Regions from separate parts of the Acinetobacter oleivorans DR1 genome, predicted to be linked through region 2. Evidence: predicted binding sites of a transcription regulator. Region 2 holds the regulator's gene; each other region holds the start of a gene.

Region 1 (7,665 bases), 1.2 Mb from region 2:
TTGTGTATCAAGGTTTTTATTTAATGAATAAGCCAACGGCACCAGACCAACCAAAATCAGCATGATGAGACCCATACCTTTTTGACCGTCATTAGAACCATGTGCAAAACTTACACCTGTACAGGTAAAGATTAAAATTGCACGAATGATTGCTGGTGGTGGTTTATTACCTTCTGGCGGCTGGAATAATTCTAATTGGCGTTTAAAAACAGTTTTAACCAATAAGAATACAATCGCTGCAAAAGCAAAACCAATTAAAGGCGAAAATAATAATGCCTTACCGACTTTAATCACCTGATCCATATCAACACCGCTGGTCGTTACGCCAGTCGATGCACTCAACAGATGGTTCATAATGCCTACGCCCAAGATTGAACCAATCAAGGTATGAGAACTAGAAGCAGGAATACCCAAGAACCAAGTACCTAAGTTCCAGAGAATCGCAGCAATTAGAAGCGCAAAAACCATTGCGAAACCTGCACCGCTACCCATGTTCATAATCAGTTCAACAGGCAACAATGCAATAATGCCGTAAGCGACTGCGCCGCTTGCAACCATTACCCCAAGAAAATTACAAAAACCTGCCCACATGACTGCAACTGGTGCAGGTAAAGCATTGGTGTAAATCACTGTTGCTACTGCATTTGCAGTATCGTGGAAGCCATTTACAAACTCAAAGCCTAAAGCAATCAAGAGTGCAGTAGATAAAAGGATAACCGAATAAAGACTCAAAGGTGGTACATGTGCTAAATCAGCACTCACCTGAAATCCAATATAAATAAGTGTTGCAACAATAATCGTCAGAAACACCGGCATAAAAAACTTAGGTGTCGGGACATGTACATTCGTCGATTTGACTTGCAGGTTTGCCGCAAGTTTTGAATCCGAAACAGGGGGTAGATTAGAATTCATGCAGACGGTAAGAGGATAAAAAAATCCTCTGTATTCTTAAATTAAATTATGACAATTATATGACAAAGCGGCGCCTGATGAAGTCAATTTTTCATATTTTGACCTCATTTGATGCACCTTTCCTCTATGAAATTTATTTTTTTATTAAAATACAATAATTTAAATCAATTTATATCTTCCTTATTTATGACTATTTTTAAAGCAAAAATATATAAAAAATTACCCGAATGCTTATTTTTTAAACAGCATAATTGTCATAAAAAGGAATATTGGCGATGAAATATTTCAATATCATGATCATTTTATGAATATTTGATGAAAAAACAGTCTCTATTTGTCATAAAAGCCGTTTTTTAATGAATCTATTACAAGTGAATGGTGGGTCGTTATAGCTCATCAATTGTGCAACTATTCTGTTACAATAGCGCCGCATTTTTAAATTTGTACGATATCGGGGTTTTTTATGTCTACGCTTGCCACCCTAAAAGCGCTTCTTGCCAAACGCATTCTGATTATTGATGGTGCGATGGGTACCATGATTCAACGCCATAAATTAGAAGAAGCTGACTACCGTGGTGAGCGTTTTGCCGATTGGGCACAAGACCTAAAAGGTAACAATGACCTTCTTGTGCTGACTCAACCCGAAATCATTCAAGGTATTCATGAAGCTTATCTTGATGCAGGCGCAGACATTATTGAAACCAACAGCTTTAACGGCACGCGTGTTTCAATGTCTGACTACCACATGGAAGATCTTGTTCCAGAGATTAACCGTGAAGCAGCACGTTTAGCTAAAGCAGCTTGTGAAAAATATTCGACTCCAGATAAACCGCGTTTTGTAGCAGGTGTACTCGGTCCAACATCGCGTACCTGTTCAATTTCACCTAATGTAAATGACCCTGCCTTTCGTAACATCACTTTTGATGAGCTAAAAGAAAACTATATTGAGGCAACTCATGCGCTGATTGAAGGCGGTGCAGATATCATTCTGATTGAAACCGTTTTTGATACATTAAACTGTAAAGCTGCAATTTTTGCGGTGAAAGAAGTCTTTAAGCAAATTGGTCATGAATTACCACTCATGATTTCAGGGACTATTACCGATGCTTCAGGTCGTACTTTAACAGGTCAAACTGCTGAAGCGTTCTGGAACTCTGTACGCCATGGTGACTTACTCTCAATTGGTTTCAACTGTGCCCTTGGTGCAGATGCTATGCGTCCTCACGTTAAAACCGTGTCTGATGTTGCTGATACGTTCATTTCTGCTCATCCAAATGCTGGCTTACCAAACGCTTTTGGTGAATATGATGAAACACCAGAACAAACTGCTGCCTTCTTAAAAGAATTTGCAGAAAGTGGTTTGATCAATATTACCGGCGGTTGCTGTGGTACGACGCCAGACCATATCCGTGCTATTGCCAATGCTGTAAAAGACATTGCACCACGTCAAATTCCTGAAACTAAGCCAGCTTGTCGCTTAAGTGGTTTAGAACCATTTAATATTTATGATGACTCATTGTTCGTTAACGTCGGTGAACGTACCAACGTTACTGGTTCAAAAAAATTCTTACGCTTAATTCGTGAAGAAAACTTTGCCGAAGCTTTAGAAGTTGCACAGCAACAAGTGGAAGCTGGCGCTCAGATTATCGACATTAACATGGATGAAGGGATGCTCGATTCGCAAAATGCGATGGTACATTTCCTAAACCTTGTGGCATCTGAGCCAGATATTTCACGTGTGCCTATCATGATTGACTCATCGAAATGGGAAATCATTGAAGCAGGCTTAAAATGCGTACAAGGTAAACCTGTCGTTAACTCGATTTCGTTAAAAGAAGGTTATGACGAGTTTGTCGAAAAAGCTCGCCTGTGTCGCCAATATGGTGCTGCAATTATTGTGATGGCCTTTGATGAAACTGGTCAGGCCGACACTGCTGAGCGTAAACGCGAAATCTGTAAACGTTCTTATGACGTTTTGGTTAACGATGTTGGCTTCCCTGCTGAAGATATTATTTTTGACCCGAACGTGTTTGCAGTGGCAACAGGTATTGAAGAACACAATAACTATGGCGTCGATTTTATTGAAGCCACAGGTTGGATTAAACAAAACTTACCTCACGCCATGATTTCTGGTGGTGTATCGAACGTTTCATTCTCGTTCCGCGGTAATGAGCCTGTTCGTGAAGCGATTCACTCTGTGTTCTTATATCATGCCATTAAACAAGGCATGACTATGGGGATTGTAAATGCCGGACAAATGGCAATTTATGACGATATTCCTAAAGAACTCAAAGATGCAGTTGAAGATGTTGTTTTAAACCAGAACCAAGGTGAATCTGGTCAACTTGCTACTGAAAAACTACTTGAAGTCGCTGAAAAGTTCCGTGGTCATAGTGGTGCGCAGCGCGAAGCAGAAAACCTTGAATGGCGTAACGAACCTGTAGAGAAACGTCTTGAATATGCATTAGTCAAAGGTATTACCACATACATTGACGAAGACACAGAAGAAGCTCGCCTAAAAGCCAAACGTCCTTTAGATGTAATCGAAGGCGCTTTGATGGACGGCATGAACGTTGTTGGTGACTTGTTCGGTTCAGGCAAAATGTTCTTACCTCAGGTTGTGAAATCTGCACGAGTTATGAAGCAAGCTGTAGCTTGGCTCAACCCGTACATTGAAGCTGAGAAAACAGGTAGCCAATCTAAAGGTAAAGTCCTGATGGCAACTGTTAAGGGCGACGTACACGATATTGGTAAAAATATTGTAGGCGTGGTACTGGGCTGTAATGGTTACGATATTGTTGACCTTGGCGTGATGGTGCCTTGCGAGAAAATCTTGCAAACTGCAATTGATGAAAAATGTGACATCATTGGATTATCAGGTCTGATTACGCCATCTTTAGATGAAATGGTGTTTGTTGCGAAAGAAATGCAGCGTAAAGGCTTTAACATTCCTTTATTGATTGGTGGTGCAACAACTTCAAAAGCACATACAGCAGTAAAAATTGACCCTCAATACCAAAACGATGCAGTGATTTATGTTGCCGATGCTTCACGTGCTGTGGGTGTCGCAACTACCCTTCTTTCAAAAGAAATGCGTGGAAACTTTATTGCAGAGCACCGGGCTGAATATGCCAAAATCCGTGAGCGCTTAGCCAATAAACAGCCAAAAGCTGCAAAATTGACTTATAAAGAGTCGGTTGAGAATGGTTTTAAAATTGATGAAAGCTACGTGCCACCAAAACCAAATCTTTTGGGAACACAGGTCTTAACAAATTACCCACTTGCAACACTCGTAGATTATTTTGACTGGACACCATTCTTCATTTCTTGGAGCTTGGCAGGTAAGTTCCCGAAAATTTTAGAAGATGAAGTGGTTGGTGAAGCGGCAACTGATCTGTATAACCAAGCTCAAGCAATGTTGAAAGATATTATCGACAACAACCTTTTTGACGCACGTGCTGTATTTGGTATGTTCCCTGCTCAGCGCACTGATGCGGACACCGTCAGCGTATTTGATGAAGCGGGTCAAAAGGTTACACATACCTTTGAGCATTTACGTCAGCAATCTGACAAAGTCACAGGTAAACCAAACTTGTCTTTGGCAGATTACATTCGCGCTGACCGTGAGCAGCAGGACTACTTAGGCGGATTCACTGTATCGATTTTTGGTGCAGAAGAATTGGCAAATGAATACAAAGCCAAAGGTGATGACTACTCTGCAATTTTAGTGCAGTCATTAGCTGACCGCTTTGCTGAAGCTTTTGCCGAACACTTACATGAACGCATTCGTAAAGAGTTCTGGGGCTATAAAGCTGATGAACAGCTCAGCAATGAAGAACTGATTAAAGAGAAATACGTCGGTATTCGCCCTGCACCGGGCTACCCTGCTTGCCCTGAGCACTCTGAAAAGGCAGTGTTATTTGATTGGTTAGGCTCTACCGACAAAATCGGTACTAAACTAACTGAACACTTTGCAATGATGCCACCATCTTCAGTAAGTGGTTTCTATTATTCTCATCCACAAAGTGAATACTTTAACGTAGGCAAAATCTCTCAAGACCAACTTGAAGATTATGCAAAACGTAAAGGTTGGACACTTGATGAAGCGAAGCGTTGGTTAGGACCGAATTTAGATGATTCGATTGTTTAAGCTTAAGTAACAATATTAAATCCCCTCAATTGAGGGGATTTTTATTAATTCTCATATTTTTTAAAATCATATAGGCATAACAATTTTTTATAATTAGAATCTAAATCTCCATTTATTTTTAATAGGTATTCTTTTAAATCATCTAAATCAAAAGAATTATTATATATTTTATAAAAAATATACTCTATTTTATAACTCTCAGGAATATTTTCAGCTATTAATACTTCATTAATATTTTTTAAACCAAGACTATCGAATCTACTCATATTTGTTTTAAAATTATTCGCAAGTTTAGTTCGTTGCTGTGTTTTCAATGTTTCGGCCTTAAATAAATCGGGAACTATATTTGCAAATCCAAAAATAGGAAACCAATGAGTCCTTGAAACAGGAAATTCATCAATAAGCTTAACTAGATTTTCACTTTTATTATCAATAATTTCAAAGTAATCAATAATCAACTGTGAAGAATCTGTATATGTATATTCAATAGTTGGCTTAGATTTTGGAGAAATTGCTAAAATTCTTTCTGAGTTTTTTAGTTGATCAATATCATCAGCAATACTTACTTTTATTGTTCCTCCCGAAGTAATATCTTTAACATTATCAAGTACACGTCTAATCTCATATGTAGATACAGGCAAGCTTAAAGATTCTAATGCACGATATAACTCAATGTAATTATCTGTTTTAAGTTTATTAATTCTTAAAGTATTTCCATCAACATCAATATCATGATCTAGTATTTCTAATGAATCAGAACCTTCTTGATATTCAACCAATAAAAAATTATTTCTTATCAATTCCGCTTGAGTAGAGTTGAGTTGAACATATTTATAAATAGTACTTAGAATTTTTTTAATATTAACATCATTGACACTATACCCTATAAAGACTATAGGATTATGCACAAATAAAGATATTAATTGTGCACGAATCAAATCATATCTTTGATCAAATTCTGAATAATCGTCAGATGTAAAGACTAGTTCTTCTGGATTTTCTACACTACCATGAATTTTGTACACTGAACCATACGGATTACTAAGTAAAATATTATTGCCTACTAAAGGATCAAACTCTGTAACAACCTCAATCAAATTATCATAATTAGTTGTAATAATAGAAGATATATTTTTTGACAGTAAATTAAAAACTTCTAATTCCTCTCTCTTTTCTTCTTTTATGTTAAGCTCATTTAATAATTTTGAAATATATATTTTAAACTTATCCGATGTGATTCCTTCATCACTTTTATTATAATATTCATCATTAATTTCTTTAAATTTACCATTGCGATCAGCGGATATCTGATTATTAAATTCTTCCTGTAATAATGAAGCTAACCTCATAAAATCATAAGTACCTGAACGTCTATCATATACTTGACCTTTTAAATCATGGAAAAATTCATTATTTCCTTTTAATTCAAATGCAATTTTTTTTAACAAACCTTCCCAAGAATATGAATTACTTAAATATCGGAGACTAAAGCCTGTACCTATAAATAATACTGGGTGATTTTTATAATTATTAATAAAATCAAAAATATCCATAAAAATAGCACTACAATTTATCGAGATAATTGTTTTATACCATTAAAAAAAAATCACTGCTATAAAACTTAGTTATATATTTCTTAAAGTATTAAAAGTTATTAAATTTAGACTATTAAATGAATGCTGAACTTAGAACCCAATGACAAGTATTGTAAAAATTTTATTAAATATCAATTACTTTACCTAATAATTATAAAAATCTCCCCTTATATACTTTCGTAAAACTTCAAAAAAGTCTCCCAACATTTCTAGAGCTGAGAGACTTAATAAATATTTCTACTTCAAATGTGACTTAATCTTCTCTTTAACTGCTTCAGTTGAAATACCATATCGATCATGCAAAGTGGGTAATGCCCCTGCATCTAAAAATGCATCTGGCAAACCAATCATGTCAAAACGAGGATGTTGACCATTTCTTAAAAGTAAGGACCCGACAGCTTCCCCTAACCCACCAATGACTGAGTGATTTTCGGCAGTTAAAACAGGTCGGCCACATTTAGCGACTTCATCCAAAATAGTTTGTTCATCTAAAGGTTTAATTGTAGGCACATGTAACACTGAAACCTCAATGCCCTCTTTTTCAAGCTCTTCGGCTGCCTCAAGTGCACGCATGGTCAATAAGCCAGTCGAAATGATAAGTAAATCTTTACCCGGTTTAATCACCTGTGCCTTATCTAATTTAAACTGGTAATTGTATTTATCGAGCACTAATGGAACTTGTCCACGCAATAAACGCATATATACGGGCCCATTATGAGCAGCAATCTGTGGAATCGCTTGTTCGATTTCTAAGGCATCACAAGGGTCAATGATCATTAGGTTCGGCATTGCACGAAAAATCGCAATATCGTCAGTCGCCTGATGGCTTGGGCCGTAGCCTGTGGTTAAGCCCGGAAGTGCCGCCACAATTTTGACATTCAGATTATCTTCCGCAATCGCCATACAAATAAAGTCATAGGCACGCCGTGATGCAAACACAGCATAGGTGGTCGCAAAGGGAACAAATCCTTCACGAGCAAGTCCTGCTGCTGCGCTCATCAAAAGTTG
Region 2 (7,665 bases):
AAATATATAACTATTTTTTTATTTATATTATATAGAAATATAATTGTTATTAAGTGATCTGAAATAGGACATTATAGAAGCTAGTCTATAAATATGTGTCTGAAGAGAGCAAAATATTAATATGATTAAAAAATAATAAATAAAAATAGAAAGAAATATTTAAGTTAGACTTAAGTCGTAATTTTAATTTTATTTGAAGATAAGTTATTAAATCTAAAAAAATATTTAATTTTATAAATATGAAGCGCTTTTTAGATATTGCACAGCCTTTAGCCTTGGCACAATGCTTGCTAACTATTGAGGACCTTACAGTAATTTTCATATTTTTTTAGGTTCTGAAATCATGTTAAAAGTTAAACGTCTGACAGCTTCGGTTTTATCTGTACTTTGTATTTCACTCAGCCATGCCAATGATTTTAAAGTTTTAAATCAAATTTCAAAACAGCCTACTCAACTTCAAAGTGGCGAATATAAAGGTAATTATTACGTTCCATCTACTTTAAATACCATTACATGGGGTTATTTACCGAATCGGGATGCCAAACCAGTTCTTACTGTTCCATCGGGTAGTGTTGTGACATTTGATACGGTTTCTCATGAAGGTTTGCTTGAAGACCAAGGGCGTAATGCTGAAAAGTTCTTTCAATCGAATGGTGTAAAATCTAATGAAATTTTGGAAGATGCAAAAACAATTACACAGTCAAATTTAAAGCATGATTTTCATAAAGATGGGCCACATATTGTGACAGGTCCTGTTGCAATTGAAGGCGCACAGCCCGGTGATATTTTGAAAGTTGAGGTACTTAAAGTTGAGCCGCGTGTACCTTACGGTGTTATTTCAAATCGACATGGTAAAGGTGCTTTAGTCGGAGAATTTCCTAAAAAAGCAAAGCAAGAAAATGCATCGGCTGAGCATCCTGAACGCTATGGAAATGTCTCAATTTTCACACCAATTGAAAAAAATGCTAAAGGTGAGTACGAAGGTGTATTAAAAACAGAATCGGGTAAATCAATACGTTTCCCGCTTTATCCTTTTATGGGAATTATGGGGGTAGCAGCCAATACTTCTGAGCCTGTTCACTCTGTACCCCCTGCAATGTATGGTGGAAATATTGATATTAATGAACTAGGTGCAGGTTCAACAGCCTATTATCCTGTTCAGGTCAAAGGTGCATTATTCTATACGGGTGATAGTCATTTCGCGCAAGGGGATGGTGAAGTAGCATTAACTGCACTCGAAGCTTCAGCACGTGCAACACTAAAATTTACCTTGCTCAAAGCAGGTAAAAATAAAATACCGGGCAAAGAGTTAAAACAACCTTTAGCTGAAAATGCTGAGTTTTGGATTACACCAGGCCTTGATGAAGATTTAGATGAAGCGATTAAAAAGTCTACACGTGAAGCCATTCGTTTCTTAAACCAAGAATACGGTATTGATGAAGCAACAGCTTATGCGTATTTAAGTGCCGCAACTGATTTTGAAGTTTCACAAGTTGTAGATAAAACCAAAGGGATCCATGCAAAAATCAGAAAAGCTGATTTTAAAGAGTTTGAGAGTAAATAAATAAAAAGGGAGCTATGCTCCCTTTTTGTTTATTTAGTCCAACCATATTTTTTGAAAATAGTATTACCTTGCTGAGACGATAAGAACTCTACAAAACGTTTAGCTTCAGCATCTTTTAAACTATGCTTGGTTAAGGCTACACCTGCATCTCGATAGACAACCAGCTCTGGTTCAATAGGTATAATTTGCCCAACATCTGGGTTACTAATTCCCCAAATATTAAAAACTAACCAAGCATCATAGCTGCTATTTTCTTCCCAGTTTTTCTTGGCAATACCTGTATTGGCTGCATAGGTGGCAATATTTTTTCGAACAGATTTGGTTAATTGAATATTGCCAGTTCTACCAGCAATATCCTCCCACATACCGACCTGACCTGCACCATGAGTAACTAAAATTTTAACGCCAGATTTAGCTAGATCTTTAAATCCTTTAATATTTTTAGGATTTCCTTTGCGTACTAAAATGGCTGCAGGGCGTAAATATAAAGGTTCCACCGAGTCTTTTATAATTTGCTCAGAAAAAGCATTTTCAAAATCAGACATCATGGCTTCAGAACCACTATATATAACATCGGCATCTAGTTTCGCTTTGTCATACCATTGAGAAGTAGGCCCAGACGTTAGATGGACTGCTATGCCAGTCTTATTGGTAAATTGTTTGGCTGCTTCTTTCATGGCGGGTGCTGGTCCACCAGGACCATACACTTGTACATCTGCAAAGCTATGGATAGGTAGAGAACCGAGAATAAGACAAATCAGGTATGGTATAAATTTATATTGTTTTGACATTTTAATCGCTATAGTAATTAAGAAAATATCAGCATATATTTTTTATTATTTAAACGGGATTAATTTTTGCAACGATATTTATAATACATTTCTTTAAAATATATTTTAATTAGATTTTAAGTGACTGTATAAATGTAAATTCTTTTGAAGTAAATATAACTATAGAAGATTTTATGGTAATTTATATTTTATAAATTGATTATTTGAATAGATATATTGTAAATAATAGAGGAGTAATCCCTTGATTAAAAAAAGTAATTCTTTTTTAAAAATTTTATTTAGCAGCGCTTGTTTGATGTCTGGTTCTGCTATGGCTGCTCCCATGACAGATGTGGGTAAGCAAATTGTGAGCGACAAACCGGGTTCAATACTGTCTTTAGAACGGCAAGATGTGACGGATTTATTTCCTCATGCTGATCAGCGTTTGTTAGTTAATTATCGTAGTCGAGGGATTCAGGGCGAGCCTATTGTTGCATCGGCTTTTATTTTATTACCAAAAGGAACACCACCAAAAAATGGCTGGCCGATACTGGCTTGGGCGCATGGTACGACTGGAGTTGCTGATACTTGTGCACCTTCGGGTGATTATGTTGGTGGGCCAGTTCACTCATATCAAGAAGTTGCTTCCAAAGCTTTAGATGGTTGGCTTGCACGTGGCTATGCAGTTGTTGCACCTGATTATCAAGGTTTAGGTACACCGGGTGGGCATCCTTACATGAATGCAAAGAGCCAACTGCATACGGTAGTCGATGCAGTGCGTGCATTACATTTGCTTAAGCCCAAGAGTTTTAATAAACAGTGGTTGGTGATGGGGCACAGTCAAGGTGGGGCTGCGGCAATTGCAGTGTCTGCCTATGGTCAAAAAGATGCGCCCGAACTGGATTTAAAAGGGGCGATCGCTCTTGCACCAGGTGGCTATCAATATGAGGGCATTGCAGAATATGTGAAAACTAATCCGAACCCAGAACCTAGTGTGGCAGCATTTTTCCCGATTGTATTATTGGGAGCACAAGCAGCCGAACCAAGCATTGTTCCTGAAAACTTAGTCAGTCCAGAAATGAACACAGTATTGACTCAAGCGCGCAGTCGTTGTTTATCTGAACTTCAATCTGATTTGAAGAAATCTCCTTCTAGCATATTTAAAGCTAATGCTGATTTAAAACCTCTTTTGGCTTATCTAAAACAACAGTCCATTGAAAATATGGTGCCTACAGTGCCATTAATGATTGTTCAAGGTTCTAAAGATCATTTAGTCGACCCTAGAGGCACATCTGCTTATTATCAGCAGCTATGTAAATTAAAAAAACCAACTATATATCAAACGATTGATGGCGGAGATCACCGCGATGCATTACGCCAGAGTAATACGTTTGCCACTAACTTTTTAAACGTAATAGAGAAAAACCAGAGCAAATCGTATTGCTCTAATTTTAAGTAAATTGGTTTAACTAATACAAAAAAGCCGGCTTTTCATAAGTCGGCTTTTTATATGTACAAAGGATAACTTTAGGTCATGTTATATAGTCTTTCTTTTGGAAAAACTGCGGTAAAATTAGCCTTCATATTCACGTCCATTTTTGCGCCATTTTCCATCAGCACCTTTATACCAGTCTGGGGCTACAGCTGAGCCTCGTGCTCCCGAGCCTTCTCGTGATTCATCTATATAATCAATTTTATCAATGTACACAGTATCTTCCTGACCTTCATAAACTCTGCTGCGTAACAGTATTGTACGGTGCTTCCAATCAATACTTTTAAGTTCTCCTTGCTCGCAACGTTGATTTATTGAACCACCAAAATGTCCCCAAACCATTAAATACTTGCCCATAGGTATGCATCTTAATTGATCATCAATAGTTTCTATGTAAGGTTCTTCTTGGATTGGCTCAAGTGACTCAATTTTATCAAAAGAGATTAGTCCAATTGATTCACCTTCTATGAATACACGAATTGATACAAGAATAGTCTGTTGATCTTTATCAGTATGAAGAACTTTTACTTTTAATGATTCTCCACTTTTTAAACCAAGAATAAAGCAATCAGTTATTTCTGCATTATTCGCTATTATTTCTACAGGGTTAATAGTCATTTAAGCCTCGCTTAATTATTATGTTAGCTGTTCTTATGGATTAAGTTTTTTGTAGCGAGTTAATAATACTAATTTTATTTAAAAATGAAAGTGGTTTTTAAAACTGTTAAATAATTAGTTTAAATGGTGTTTTTTATTTTAACTATTTTTTAAATTATCAATGACATTGATTATATATATTGTATAAATTGGGTGGTCTTATTTTTTAAAGTACAGTTAGTATATCTATTTCATAAATTCTAATCTATGAAATAGATATGAGAGAAAAAGGAGATTTATTAAATAACTTATAGAGGCTGACCATAGGTTATATTTGATATTATCAATGACAAAAATTAAAATCATGTCCATAATAAATTATATATATAAAATGGCTAAGTATCTTTCACTGTGTCTATTTAATATTCACCCTTTGCGTGAAATGAATACTTTTTAAGCCATGTTATATAGTCTTTCTTTCGGAAAAACTGCGGTAAATGTTGATCCCTCGTTTTCTTTAGACTGCACATCTAAATACGCGCCGTGTTGCATCAGCACGTGTTTTACAATCGCAAGACCTAAACCTGTACCACCTGTTTGGCGACTACGGTCACTGTCAACACGATAGAAGCGTTCAGTTAGTCGTGGTAAATGTTTAGGGTTAATTCCAATGCCTGTGTCTTGTACACTAAAGAACGCATGTTCACCATCATCATGCCAGCCAATGGTAATTGTTCCACCTTTTGGCGTGTACTTGATGGCATTGGTAATTAAGTTACTAAATGCACTGGCGATTTCCATGTCGGAACCAATCAGGTCACAGTGGCTATCAATATGTAAATTGAGCGTATGTCCATAATCGGCATTGTAGGCCTGAGCATCATCAAAGAGTTGACTCATTAAACTCGGCATTTCAATAATCTGATTCTTTGCAATTTTTTTATTATTTTCTAAATTCGATAACAGCAGTAAATCATTCACCAAAGCATTCATACGCTTGGTTTGTGACTGCATCTGATCAAACGCACGTTTCCAGCGCGGACTAATATCTTCTTGATCGGTAAAGGTCTCGATATAACCACTCAGTACCGTTAATGGTGTACGAAGTTCATGAGAAATATTATCGACGAAGTCTTTACGCATTTGCTCAAGGTTGTGCATACGCGTAACGTCGTAAGCCACCAATAAGCGACTTTCTCCACCAAATCTTGTCAGCTTAACCTGTACATAGCGGTCATCATCAAAATTTGAGTGAAGCTTAATCCCGTCGGGTGCTTGATCAATATTGTTAAAATATTCAATAAAGGTCGGCTGACGTAAAATGGTTAATAAGTTACGACCGCGGTCAAGTGGGCTGATCCCTAACAAACGTTCAGCAGCAGGGTTCCACCATTCGATTTGATGTTGGTCATCAATTAAAACAACGGCTTCAGCAAGTGCAACCAAAGATGACTGAGCTCGATCAATTAAACCGACCATTTCCGCCTGAACAATTCGTTCTTGGCGCTGAGCACGGTAAACATTAAATAATAATGCCCCCCAAATCCCATTAAGATTTGGAGGAACGTCATAAGGTTTATTCGCAATCCAGTCATTGACCAGATATAAAGAACGCAACTGGAGTGTAAAAAACACCACGAAGGCGATAAAAATACAGCTCCAGAAATACCCAAGGCCTAAACCGACTAAACCGGCAATAATTAGAAAAAATAATAAGAGCCGTAAATCTTGTTTGGCAAACGTCCATAAACTACTGTAGCGGGAAAGTTTTTGTTCACGTACCTGTTCGGGGACGGGGTAGGGTTCATACATAAATCTTGGTTAACCTGCGGCTAAATCTGCACGTGTTGAGAAACGGTAGCCAGTTCCACGCACAGTCTGAACAAATCGGTCTACACCAAAAGGTTCTAAAACTTTACGCAAACGGCGAATGTGCACATCGATAGTGCGGTCTTCGATATATACATTACCGCCCCACACCTGATCGAGCAACTGGGCACGTGTATATGCACGCTCTGGATGGGTCATAAAAAATGCAAGTAAGCGATATTCAGTTGGACCCATATCTAAAATGCTGTTGCCAAAGCTAACACGCTGGCTTACAGGATCAAGAATTAAGCCATTGGCATCAATGGTTTTTTCGCCACTTAATGCATTAGCACGACGCAAAACTGCCTTAATACGTGAAACCAGTTCACGTGTAGAGAAAGGCTTAGTCATGTAGTCATCTGCACCTGCGTCAAGACCTTGTACTTTATGGTCTTCTTCTCCGCGAGCAGTCAACATAATGACTGGAATTTCTGCTAGGTTTTCATCTCGTTTTAAGCGGCGACATAAATCGACACCACTTACGCCTCCAGGTAACATCCAATCAAGCAAGATAAGCGCCGGACGTTGGTCGACGATAATTTGATGAGCTTGTTTGGCATCTTCTGCCTGTAAACATTGAAAGCCTGCCATGTCCAAAGAAGTATGGATCATTTCGCGAATAGGAAGCTCATCATCGACAATTAAAATATAGTCATCTTTCACAGCGCAATATCCTATAGATTTAACGGTGAACCGTTTTGTAGTTATGACAGGCTTATTACAAAGATTAATTATGACAATTTCATTGCAGAAAAGTCTATAAAATTAAATTTAGCAATAATTTGTGACAAAACTAAGGCAAAGGTATGACCAAATTGTGACATGAAGACTTTAATTTTCTTAAAATCATTCAATAGCTTATCACTTGAATCGCTTAACTCATTTTGCACATTTATGGCTGTCAAAAAACTTTAATATTATTTTGAAACTTGCGCTAATAAAGATAAGAAAACGATACGGCATGCGGTTAAAACCTGCTCAAGCGACTGTTCAAACCCTCCCATGACCCATCGAATCGCAATTTGAGTGACATATCCATTTAAGCCAGTTGCGATTAAAGAGAGCTCATTTTCATGGTGTTGAATTTGCGGCATGGTCAGCATAACAAAGGCTTGAATCATGCGATCAAATTGCGTAAGAGTTTCTTGAATGGTGGCCTGATTATGTAACTCTTGTACCAAAACTGCATCTACATAGATAATACGAGCTAATCTTGGGTCGTCTTTTAATGTCGTCAGCAGTGCTCTTAAACCAGCATCCACCATTTTTTCTGGATCGGGTGTCGCTTTAATCACGGCTTGCATTAAGTTTTGCTGTAATTCTTCAATCATTTTTAAAAAGATGGTTTGGAATAAATCTTCACTCTTTTTAAA
Region 3 (7,665 bases), 1.1 Mb from region 2:
TGAAGAAGCTTATCAAGCATTTAGCATGATTTTAAAAGGTGAAGTGCTTGATGTTCAGTTAGGTGCTTTTTTAATGCTACTTCGTGTTAAAGAAGAATCTATTGATGAACTCGCGGGATTTGTTCAAGCCACTAGAGATCAACTCAATTTTCAACCTTTAGACGTTGATTTAGACTGGTCATCTTATGCGGGTAAACGTAAACATTACCCATGGTTTTTGTTAGCAGCTCTTACGCTTGCCCAACATGGCTATAAGATTGTTATGCATGGTGCATCAGGTCACACGCTTAACCGTGTCTATACCGAGCAAGTTTTAGAATATCTGGGTTATCAAATTTGTCATTCTGAACAAGAAGTACGAACACAACTAGCAGAGCAAAATTTCGCATACTTACCACTAGATGTGATTTCACCAGTTTTAAGTGAACTGATTTCTTTAAGAAATGTAATGGGATTACGTTCGCCTATTCATACTTTAGCCCGTCTCATTAATCCTTTTAATGCTAAAGCTACCTTACAAGCTATATTCCATCCAGCGTATAGAACCTCTCATCAACATAGTGCACTGCGCTTAGGCTATCAAAATAGTGCTGTGATTAAGGGTGAAGGCGGTGAATTTGAGCGAAATCCAGATGCAAAAACACTCATTTGTGGCATTAAAAATGGTGAGCTCTATGAACATGAGTTACCAAAACTCACGCCTGAACGTAGTCCAACTGAAGAAGAATTAGATTTAGCAACTTTCAAAGCAGTATGGCTAGGTCAGCAGCACCATGAATACGGTGAAATGGCAGTAACAGAAACAATGGGAATTGCGCTATATACCATGGGCGTTGTTGCGAGTTTTGAAGAGGCAATGCAGAAAGCAAAAGTATTGTGGGAAACAAGAAATTCAAGCAATCTTAATGCGTAGTTAACATATGCTATCGTGAAAGTCGACATGGATGTCGACCGTATCACTGCGATACATGGAAGTATCGTCAGTGATACAAAGGATTTTTGGTTACTTTTGATCCTTCAAAAGTAATAAAAGCCTATATACTACAACTTATAAAAAACATGCTATATGAGGCTGTATGGAATAACCAAAAATAAATTTTCTGTCTTATTAAATTTTAAACAAAACGAATTGGTTTAAATTCTGGCTCATGTTTGTGGTGATCATCTTCACAAACCTCACCCTCTTCTTTCGTACCACGGTCAATATAACCACTACGCTGCTCTTCTGGTAAGTTCTTTAACTCCCAAGCAATTACAGCTTGCATACAAGTTTCACGCTGCTCTTTTGTTAAAACAACGCCATTTGGCCATTTACCAATTTCTACTGCTGTTTTTAAACGCTCTACGATCTCAGGGTTTAAAATAGATAGCATTTGTTCAATATTCATGATTCATCTCTTTGGAAAGATTCAAAATCTTGGTTCCAACCAAGTTTGGTACGGCAGGCCATATAAAAATCATAACCTGGTGGATGCAATAAACTTAGTTTAAATGGATGTTTGCGGATGTGTAAACTATCTCCAACATTGAGCGATATGCTATGTTGACCATCTGCACTCACCATTGGTAACACCCGATTTTCGCGAATAACAATCTTAATTTCGCTTTGTCCACCGACTACGATCGGACGTGATGACAATGTATGCGGATGCATTGGAACTAATGCAATCGCATCCATACTTGGATGTAAAATTGGTCCACCACCTGACAACGCATAAGCTGTTGATCCAGTTGGAGTCGAAACAATTAAACCATCACTATGCTGGCGATAAACATATTGACCATCAATGTTGAGTTCGAAGTCAATCATGTGGACCGACTTACCCGAGTGCAAAACGACATCATTTAAAGCAATGGCATCATAAATGACTTCGCCATTTGTTCGCACTTCCATTTCAAGTAAGAAACGGCGATCAAGTTGAAAATGCCCTTGAAGCACTTGGTCAAGTTTAAAAATCGCTTCTGATGGTTTGATATCGGTTAGAAAACCTAATCGACCACGGTTGATACCAATAACAGGTGTATTGTAACGAACTAAAGCTCTTGCCGCGTGGAGTAAAGAACCGTCCCCGCCAACTACAATAACTAAATCAGCAACTTCACCTAATAAATGACGGCTTACTACCTGTGCATGATCATAAGGCACTAATTCAGCAGTTTCCTGATCAAAAATGGGGTTTAAACCTAGGTTCAATAAATGATCATGAATTAAACATAGTGTTTCTACAACTGATGATTTATCTGGTCGACCGATTAACCCGACGTTTCTGAAGGACTTATGTGAAATTTGCACGAATGAGTAAGCTCCGCTGCGATACTTGCCTATAATAACATTAACCTGATTAATTTAAAAAAACATAACTACAAGATGCTGTAAAATTCAATCTAAGTTTTCCAATTATTCACAGTTTTATCATTGCAAATTGATGACAAGCTATCGCATCATTACAGGCATTGTTAGGGTTTTATCTCATTTTTATGAAGTTTGAACGTGGTATCGGTTTCTTTGCACTAATCTTTTCCATTTTGGTCATTGGTGCTTTTATTGCTCTTAGTATCTATCTGATTCGTTTAGATAATATTATCCGTGAAAAATTTGAAGGACAACGGTGGGATATTCCTGCCAAAGTGTTTGCACGACCTCTGGAAATTTATAACAACGCACCTATTTCCCAAGCAAATTTCACTCAAGAATTGAAGCTACTGGGTTACAAAACTTCAAGTAATTATGACAAGTCTGGAAGTTATGTTGCTCAAGGCAGCAACATGTATATTCACACACGTGGTTTTGACTACGGTGACAGTGTTGAACCTGAACAAGTCTTAGAGTTAAGTTTTGCAAATGATCAAGTTGTTGAAGTTCGAAGTACCAAACCTTCTTCAACTGGCGTTGCACGCTTAGAACCGTTACTCATTGGAGGAATTTATCCTCAACACAATGAAGACCGTGTACTTATTAAACTGAATAATGTCCCTAAACCACTTATTGAAGCTTTAATTTCTACAGAAGACCGCAATTTTTATCATCATCATGGTATTTCAATTCGCGGTACAGCTCGTGCACTAGTGAGTAATATCACGGGTGGAAAGCGTCAAGGTGGCTCAACCCTGACTCAACAATTAGTTAAAAACTTCTATCTCACACCTGAGCGTACATTAAAACGTAAAGTTAATGAGGCCTTAATGGCTTTGCTCATCGAGCTGCATTACAGCAAAGATGAAATTTTAGAAGCCTATTTAAATGAAGTGAATCTGGGCCAAAACGGTAGCTACTCAATTAATGGCTATGGTTTGGCTTCACAATTTTATTTTGGTTTGCCATTACGTGAACTTAGCGTTGCACAACAAGCTTATTTAGTAGGTTTGGTACAAGGCCCTTCTTTATATAATCCTTGGAAAAACCCTGAAGGTGCAAAAAAACGTCGCGACACTGTGTTAAATAACATGCGTGTGATGGGTTATTTAACTCAAGCCGAATATGAAGATGAAATTGCACGTCCTTTAAATGTATTAAGTAAACCAAGTTTAGGGCCTGCAAAATTCCCAGACTTTTTAGATATTGTGCGTCGCCAGTTGCGTACAGAATATCAAGAAAGTGATTTAACCAATCAGGGATTACGTATTTTTACGACCTTAGATCCAATTACTCAAACTCAAGTTCAAAACGCGTTTAAAGCTTCAGTAGAACGCTTAGCCAACAGCAACCCAGCACGTTTGAAAAACCTACAAGGTGCTGTACTGATTGCCCATCCTGAAAATGGTGAGCTTGTTGCAGCAGTTGGCTCTACACAAGACTTTACTGGTTTTAACCGTGCTTTAGATGCAAAACGTCAAGTCGGTTCTTTATTGAAACCTGTGATTTATTTAAGTGCGATTGAATCTGGTCGTTATAACTGGGCAAGCCAAATTGAAGATGCTCCAATCAGTGTTCCTGTAGATGGCGGTAAAAGCTGGACACCTAAAAACTATAGTGGTGGTGGACATGGTGTAGTAAGTCTGAGCGAAGCATTAGCAAACTCATACAACCTTTCTGCTGTACGTTTGGGTCAAGAGTTTGGTTTATCAACATTTACCAATAATCTAAGAAAGTTTGGTGTTGAATCAACGATTCCTGCCTACCCTTCTATTTTCCTTGGGGCAGTCAATATGTCACCAATGGAAGTGCTCGGAATCTATGAAAACTTCGCCACAGGCGGTTTTAAATATCCAACTCGTGCAATTCGCTCTGTGGTAGATGCGAATGGTCGTTTACTTGACCGTTATGGCCTGAATGTCCAACAAACGATTGATCCAGCTGTTGGCTATATCATGAACTATGGTTTACAACAGGTTATGTCTTCGGGTACTGGTCGTTCAGCCTATAGCAGCTTATCTCCAGCTTTAAAATTGGCGGGTAAATCAGGTACGACTAACGATACACGTGACTCATGGTTTGCAGGTTATTCGGGTAACCATGTCGCTGTAGTATGGTTAGGTTTAGATGACAACAAAGTAACAGGATTAACAGGCTCATCTGGTGCATTGCCAGTATGGACTAACGTAATGAAACAGTTACGCCAAACTCCTGTGAATATACGTCAACCAGACACTGTACAGTGGCAGTGGATTGATCGTGCAACAGGTGATTTATCTGCTCAGGCTTGTGATGGCGCTATGTATATTCCGATGCTAACACATACGGTTCCGCACCGTGCTACACCATGTGGAGCACCTTATTATCAAGTTGATCCAACATATACGCCACAAAGTGATAACACAACGTCTGACTCTCAGGATGATAATACCGACAGTTATATTCGTGAAAGTGAAAGTCAGATGCAACAAGATCTGTCAAATAACTCACGTGTAATTTCAAGTGGTAGTTATAACAACTAAGCGTAAACAGGAAATTAGGATATGTTGAAGAAAGGTGTTTTTTATATTGGTGCTGTTCTTATGGTCGGCTGTACAACTTTGCCCGATCATTCTGACTCCAAAGAGAAAACACCTACTCCTCCAGTCAAAAAGACGCAAACTCCATCGGGTGTAAAAATTACACCTTATGATCATCCGGAAATTCAACGCAAAAATTTACAGGTGATCGTTCCTCAACAGAAAAATCCTCAACATTTTAGTGATGATGGCAGCCAGTTACCTGCATTTAAAGTTTTAATGCAAAAAACACAGCAGGCTTATAAAAACCAGCAATGGTCAGAAGCTGAACGCTATGCACTTCAGGCACAGCGTTTAGCACCGCAAGCAGCTGAGACTTATTTATTTCTTGCACTTACTGCAAATCATAAACAGCAATATTCTAATGCTGAGTCTTTAGCACGACGTGGTTTAAGCTTTGCTCAGAGCCAAGCAATGAAAAAACAGCTTTGGCTAACTATTTTAAAAGCTGGGCAACAGCGTAATAACCCAAAAACTGTTCAAGAAGCACAACAAGCATTAAAAGCGCTCTAGCTTTTAATGCTTTTATGTCTTATTAAAAATTACGAATACCCGCCAAGCCATAAGCACCGTGTTGCTGTGCTGTGACTAAATCATCAGGACTCATGCCTCCCAAAGCGAATACGGGAATCTGGCATTTCTCAATCAAGTCATTTAAACGATCCCACCCTAATGCGCTCGCATCTGGATGGGTCTCTGTTACTTTGACAGGACTTATAAAAACAGCATCGCAGCCAATTTGCTGAGCATGTTGTAAAGAAACTGCATCGTGGCAAGCAGCAATAAAACGCACTCCCACTTCCAAGTCGCCTTTATGCAAACTCATTAATTGGGATTGCTTAAGATGTACTGTTTTTATATGAGTTTTTAACTCAGGTTTTAACTTGTGCCAAACATCGATATTCACGATTAATTTTGAAAGCTGATCGGTATCTAAAAGAGCTAACTTTTCTAGATCTGCCTGATCAAAACTATCTTTTTCACTACGCCAATACACTAAAGTGTCATCATTTTCGACTGGTGTCAGCGTAGGGCTAATTTTAATAAAATGCGGCCAATACAATCTTTTTATGATGTCTTTATTCGCTTTTGGAAAGTTTAAGTGAAGTAATTGTTCACGTGTGTACCATGCCCATGGTTGATGAATAAGATTTAATAGTTCATCAGGCACATAACTATGGAATAAATGTAAATTGACAATAATGTCGTCATATTCATGGTGAATATAATCAAATTGATGCCAATCTTTTAAACCAATACCCACTTCTTCATAGATTTCACGGCGACAGGCTTCTTCGGGTGTTTCACCCTGCTCAACTTTCCCGCCCGGAAACTCATGCTTTCCACCTTGATGCTGCTGCTCTTCGCGCCATCCAACTAGTATTTTTCCACGATGGATCAAGATTGCTATAGCGACATCGACGATTGGTTTGGGCATTTTTTTACTCTCTAAAACTTTTCTCAAGTGTAAGCAAATTTTATCATTTTATAAAATCTTAAAAATCTCATTGACAGATCTATTCGATAATGATTATCATTTAAATCGTTCAAGAACATACCACGGAGCACAACAAATGAACGCACCTTTTAGCTTATTTACTCGTAACAATGAAACAGCTCATGCCTTACCAATGTTACATTCTAACAACCTCTTTGCATTAGGCCGTGAAATCCGCATTATGCATGCTGGCGAGGAATATCGTTTACGCCTCACTCGCAATAATCGCCTAATTTTAACTAAATAAAAAATACACTCGCGTTTCAATAATATTCGTGGGAAAACAAAAAATGGATAGCATGGGTAACCATGCTATTTTTTATAATGGAAGATTAACTTCTACCCTCAAACCACCCTGTTTAGCATGCATAAAACGCAATTCACCATTATGCAATTCAATAATTTTTCTTGTAATTGAAATTCCCAATCCTGAACCTTGCTGCTGAGTACCTAATACTCGAAAAAACCGCTGTCCTAAACGTTGCAATACCTCATCATCTACACCATTTCCTGTATCTTCTATAGCGACCTTAATTTGCTGTTCGTCCTGACTAATCTCAACATGAATAGAACCTAAATTCGGACTATAACGAATGGCATTATCAAATAAATTTCTAAAAGCAATAAACAGTAATTCTTCATTCGCAAAGGTTTTAGTTTCTGTCGATAAGGTATTTGTCTCTATCAACATCTGTTTAGCATTCGCATCTAAAGTTACAGTTTCAATGACTCTAGCCAATAAGTAATTTAAATCGATAACTGTTTTTGGAAGTTGTGGCTGCTCTGCTTCATTGGGTTCTAGGCGAGCCAGAAGGAGTAAGTTTTCAAGTACTTTTGTACTTCTTGAAACGTCCTCTTGTATGCGCTCAAAGTCCTGATGAAGTTCTGGAACATGTTGATATTTACGCTGTAAAACTTGAAGGCGCATTTGTATGGCAGATAATGGAGAACGTAGCTCATGGGAAGCATCCGCTGTAAAACGCTGCTCAGCCACTAATGCCCTTTGCAATCTTGCAAGTAATTGGTTTAAAGCATCAATCACGGGTTGAATTTCGGTAATGACATCTGGGTCTTGAATTGGGTCTAAATTTGAAGCTGTTTTTTGGGCAATACGTCTAGAAAGTAAATTTAGCGCAGCCAATTGTTGCTCCGTACGCCAACTTACAATGACCCATTGCAGCAACCAGAACAACACCATAAGACCACTATAGCCTGCAAGTGCTTTGAGTACTTCT

The links. The regulator PhoB, encoded in region 2, activates phosphate uptake and scavenging genes when phosphate is short. The targets are predictions, from matches to a motif close to TGTCATNAANCTGTCATAA.
Region 1: the regulator PhoB is predicted to act here: its motif matches at 959-977, upstream of AOLE_RS14455 (inorganic phosphate transporter).
Region 3: the regulator PhoB is predicted to act here: its motif matches at 2,414-2,432, upstream of AOLE_RS05750 (NAD(+) kinase).

Annotation. Positions count from the first base shown of each region.
Region 1 is NC_014259.1:3,093,338-3,101,002, forward strand. Features, by position in the region: gene AOLE_RS14455 (inorganic phosphate transporter) at 1-912, opposite strand, end outside; gene metH (methionine synthase) at 1,376-5,062, shown strand; gene AOLE_RS14465 (SIR2 family protein) at 5,107-6,615, opposite strand; gene AOLE_RS14470 (transketolase family protein) at 6,895-7,665, opposite strand, start outside.
Region 2 is NC_014259.1:111,023-118,687, forward strand. Features, by position in the region: gene AOLE_RS00510 (acetamidase/formamidase family protein) at 344-1,564, shown strand; gene AOLE_RS00515 (AcfC family putative adhesin) at 1,594-2,355, opposite strand; gene AOLE_RS00520 (alpha/beta fold hydrolase) at 2,597-3,793, shown strand; partial or broken gene AOLE_RS20850 (hypothetical protein) at 3,862-3,954, opposite strand; gene phoR (phosphate regulon sensor histidine kinase PhoR) at 4,877-6,235, opposite strand; gene phoB (phosphate regulon transcriptional regulator PhoB) at 6,245-6,955, opposite strand; gene AOLE_RS00540 (TetR/AcrR family transcriptional regulator) at 7,210-7,665, opposite strand, start outside.
Region 3 is NC_014259.1:1,227,137-1,234,801, reverse strand. Features, by position in the region: gene AOLE_RS05760 (glycosyl transferase family protein) at 1-913, shown strand, start outside; gene AOLE_RS05755 (YeaC family protein) at 1,116-1,388, opposite strand; gene AOLE_RS05750 (NAD(+) kinase) at 1,385-2,293, opposite strand; gene mrcB (penicillin-binding protein 1B) at 2,479-4,875, shown strand; gene AOLE_RS05740 (tetratricopeptide repeat protein) at 4,897-5,445, shown strand; gene AOLE_RS05735 (NUDIX domain-containing protein) at 5,468-6,370, opposite strand; gene hemP (hemin uptake protein HemP) at 6,507-6,677, shown strand; gene AOLE_RS05725 (sensor histidine kinase) at 6,750-7,665, opposite strand, start outside.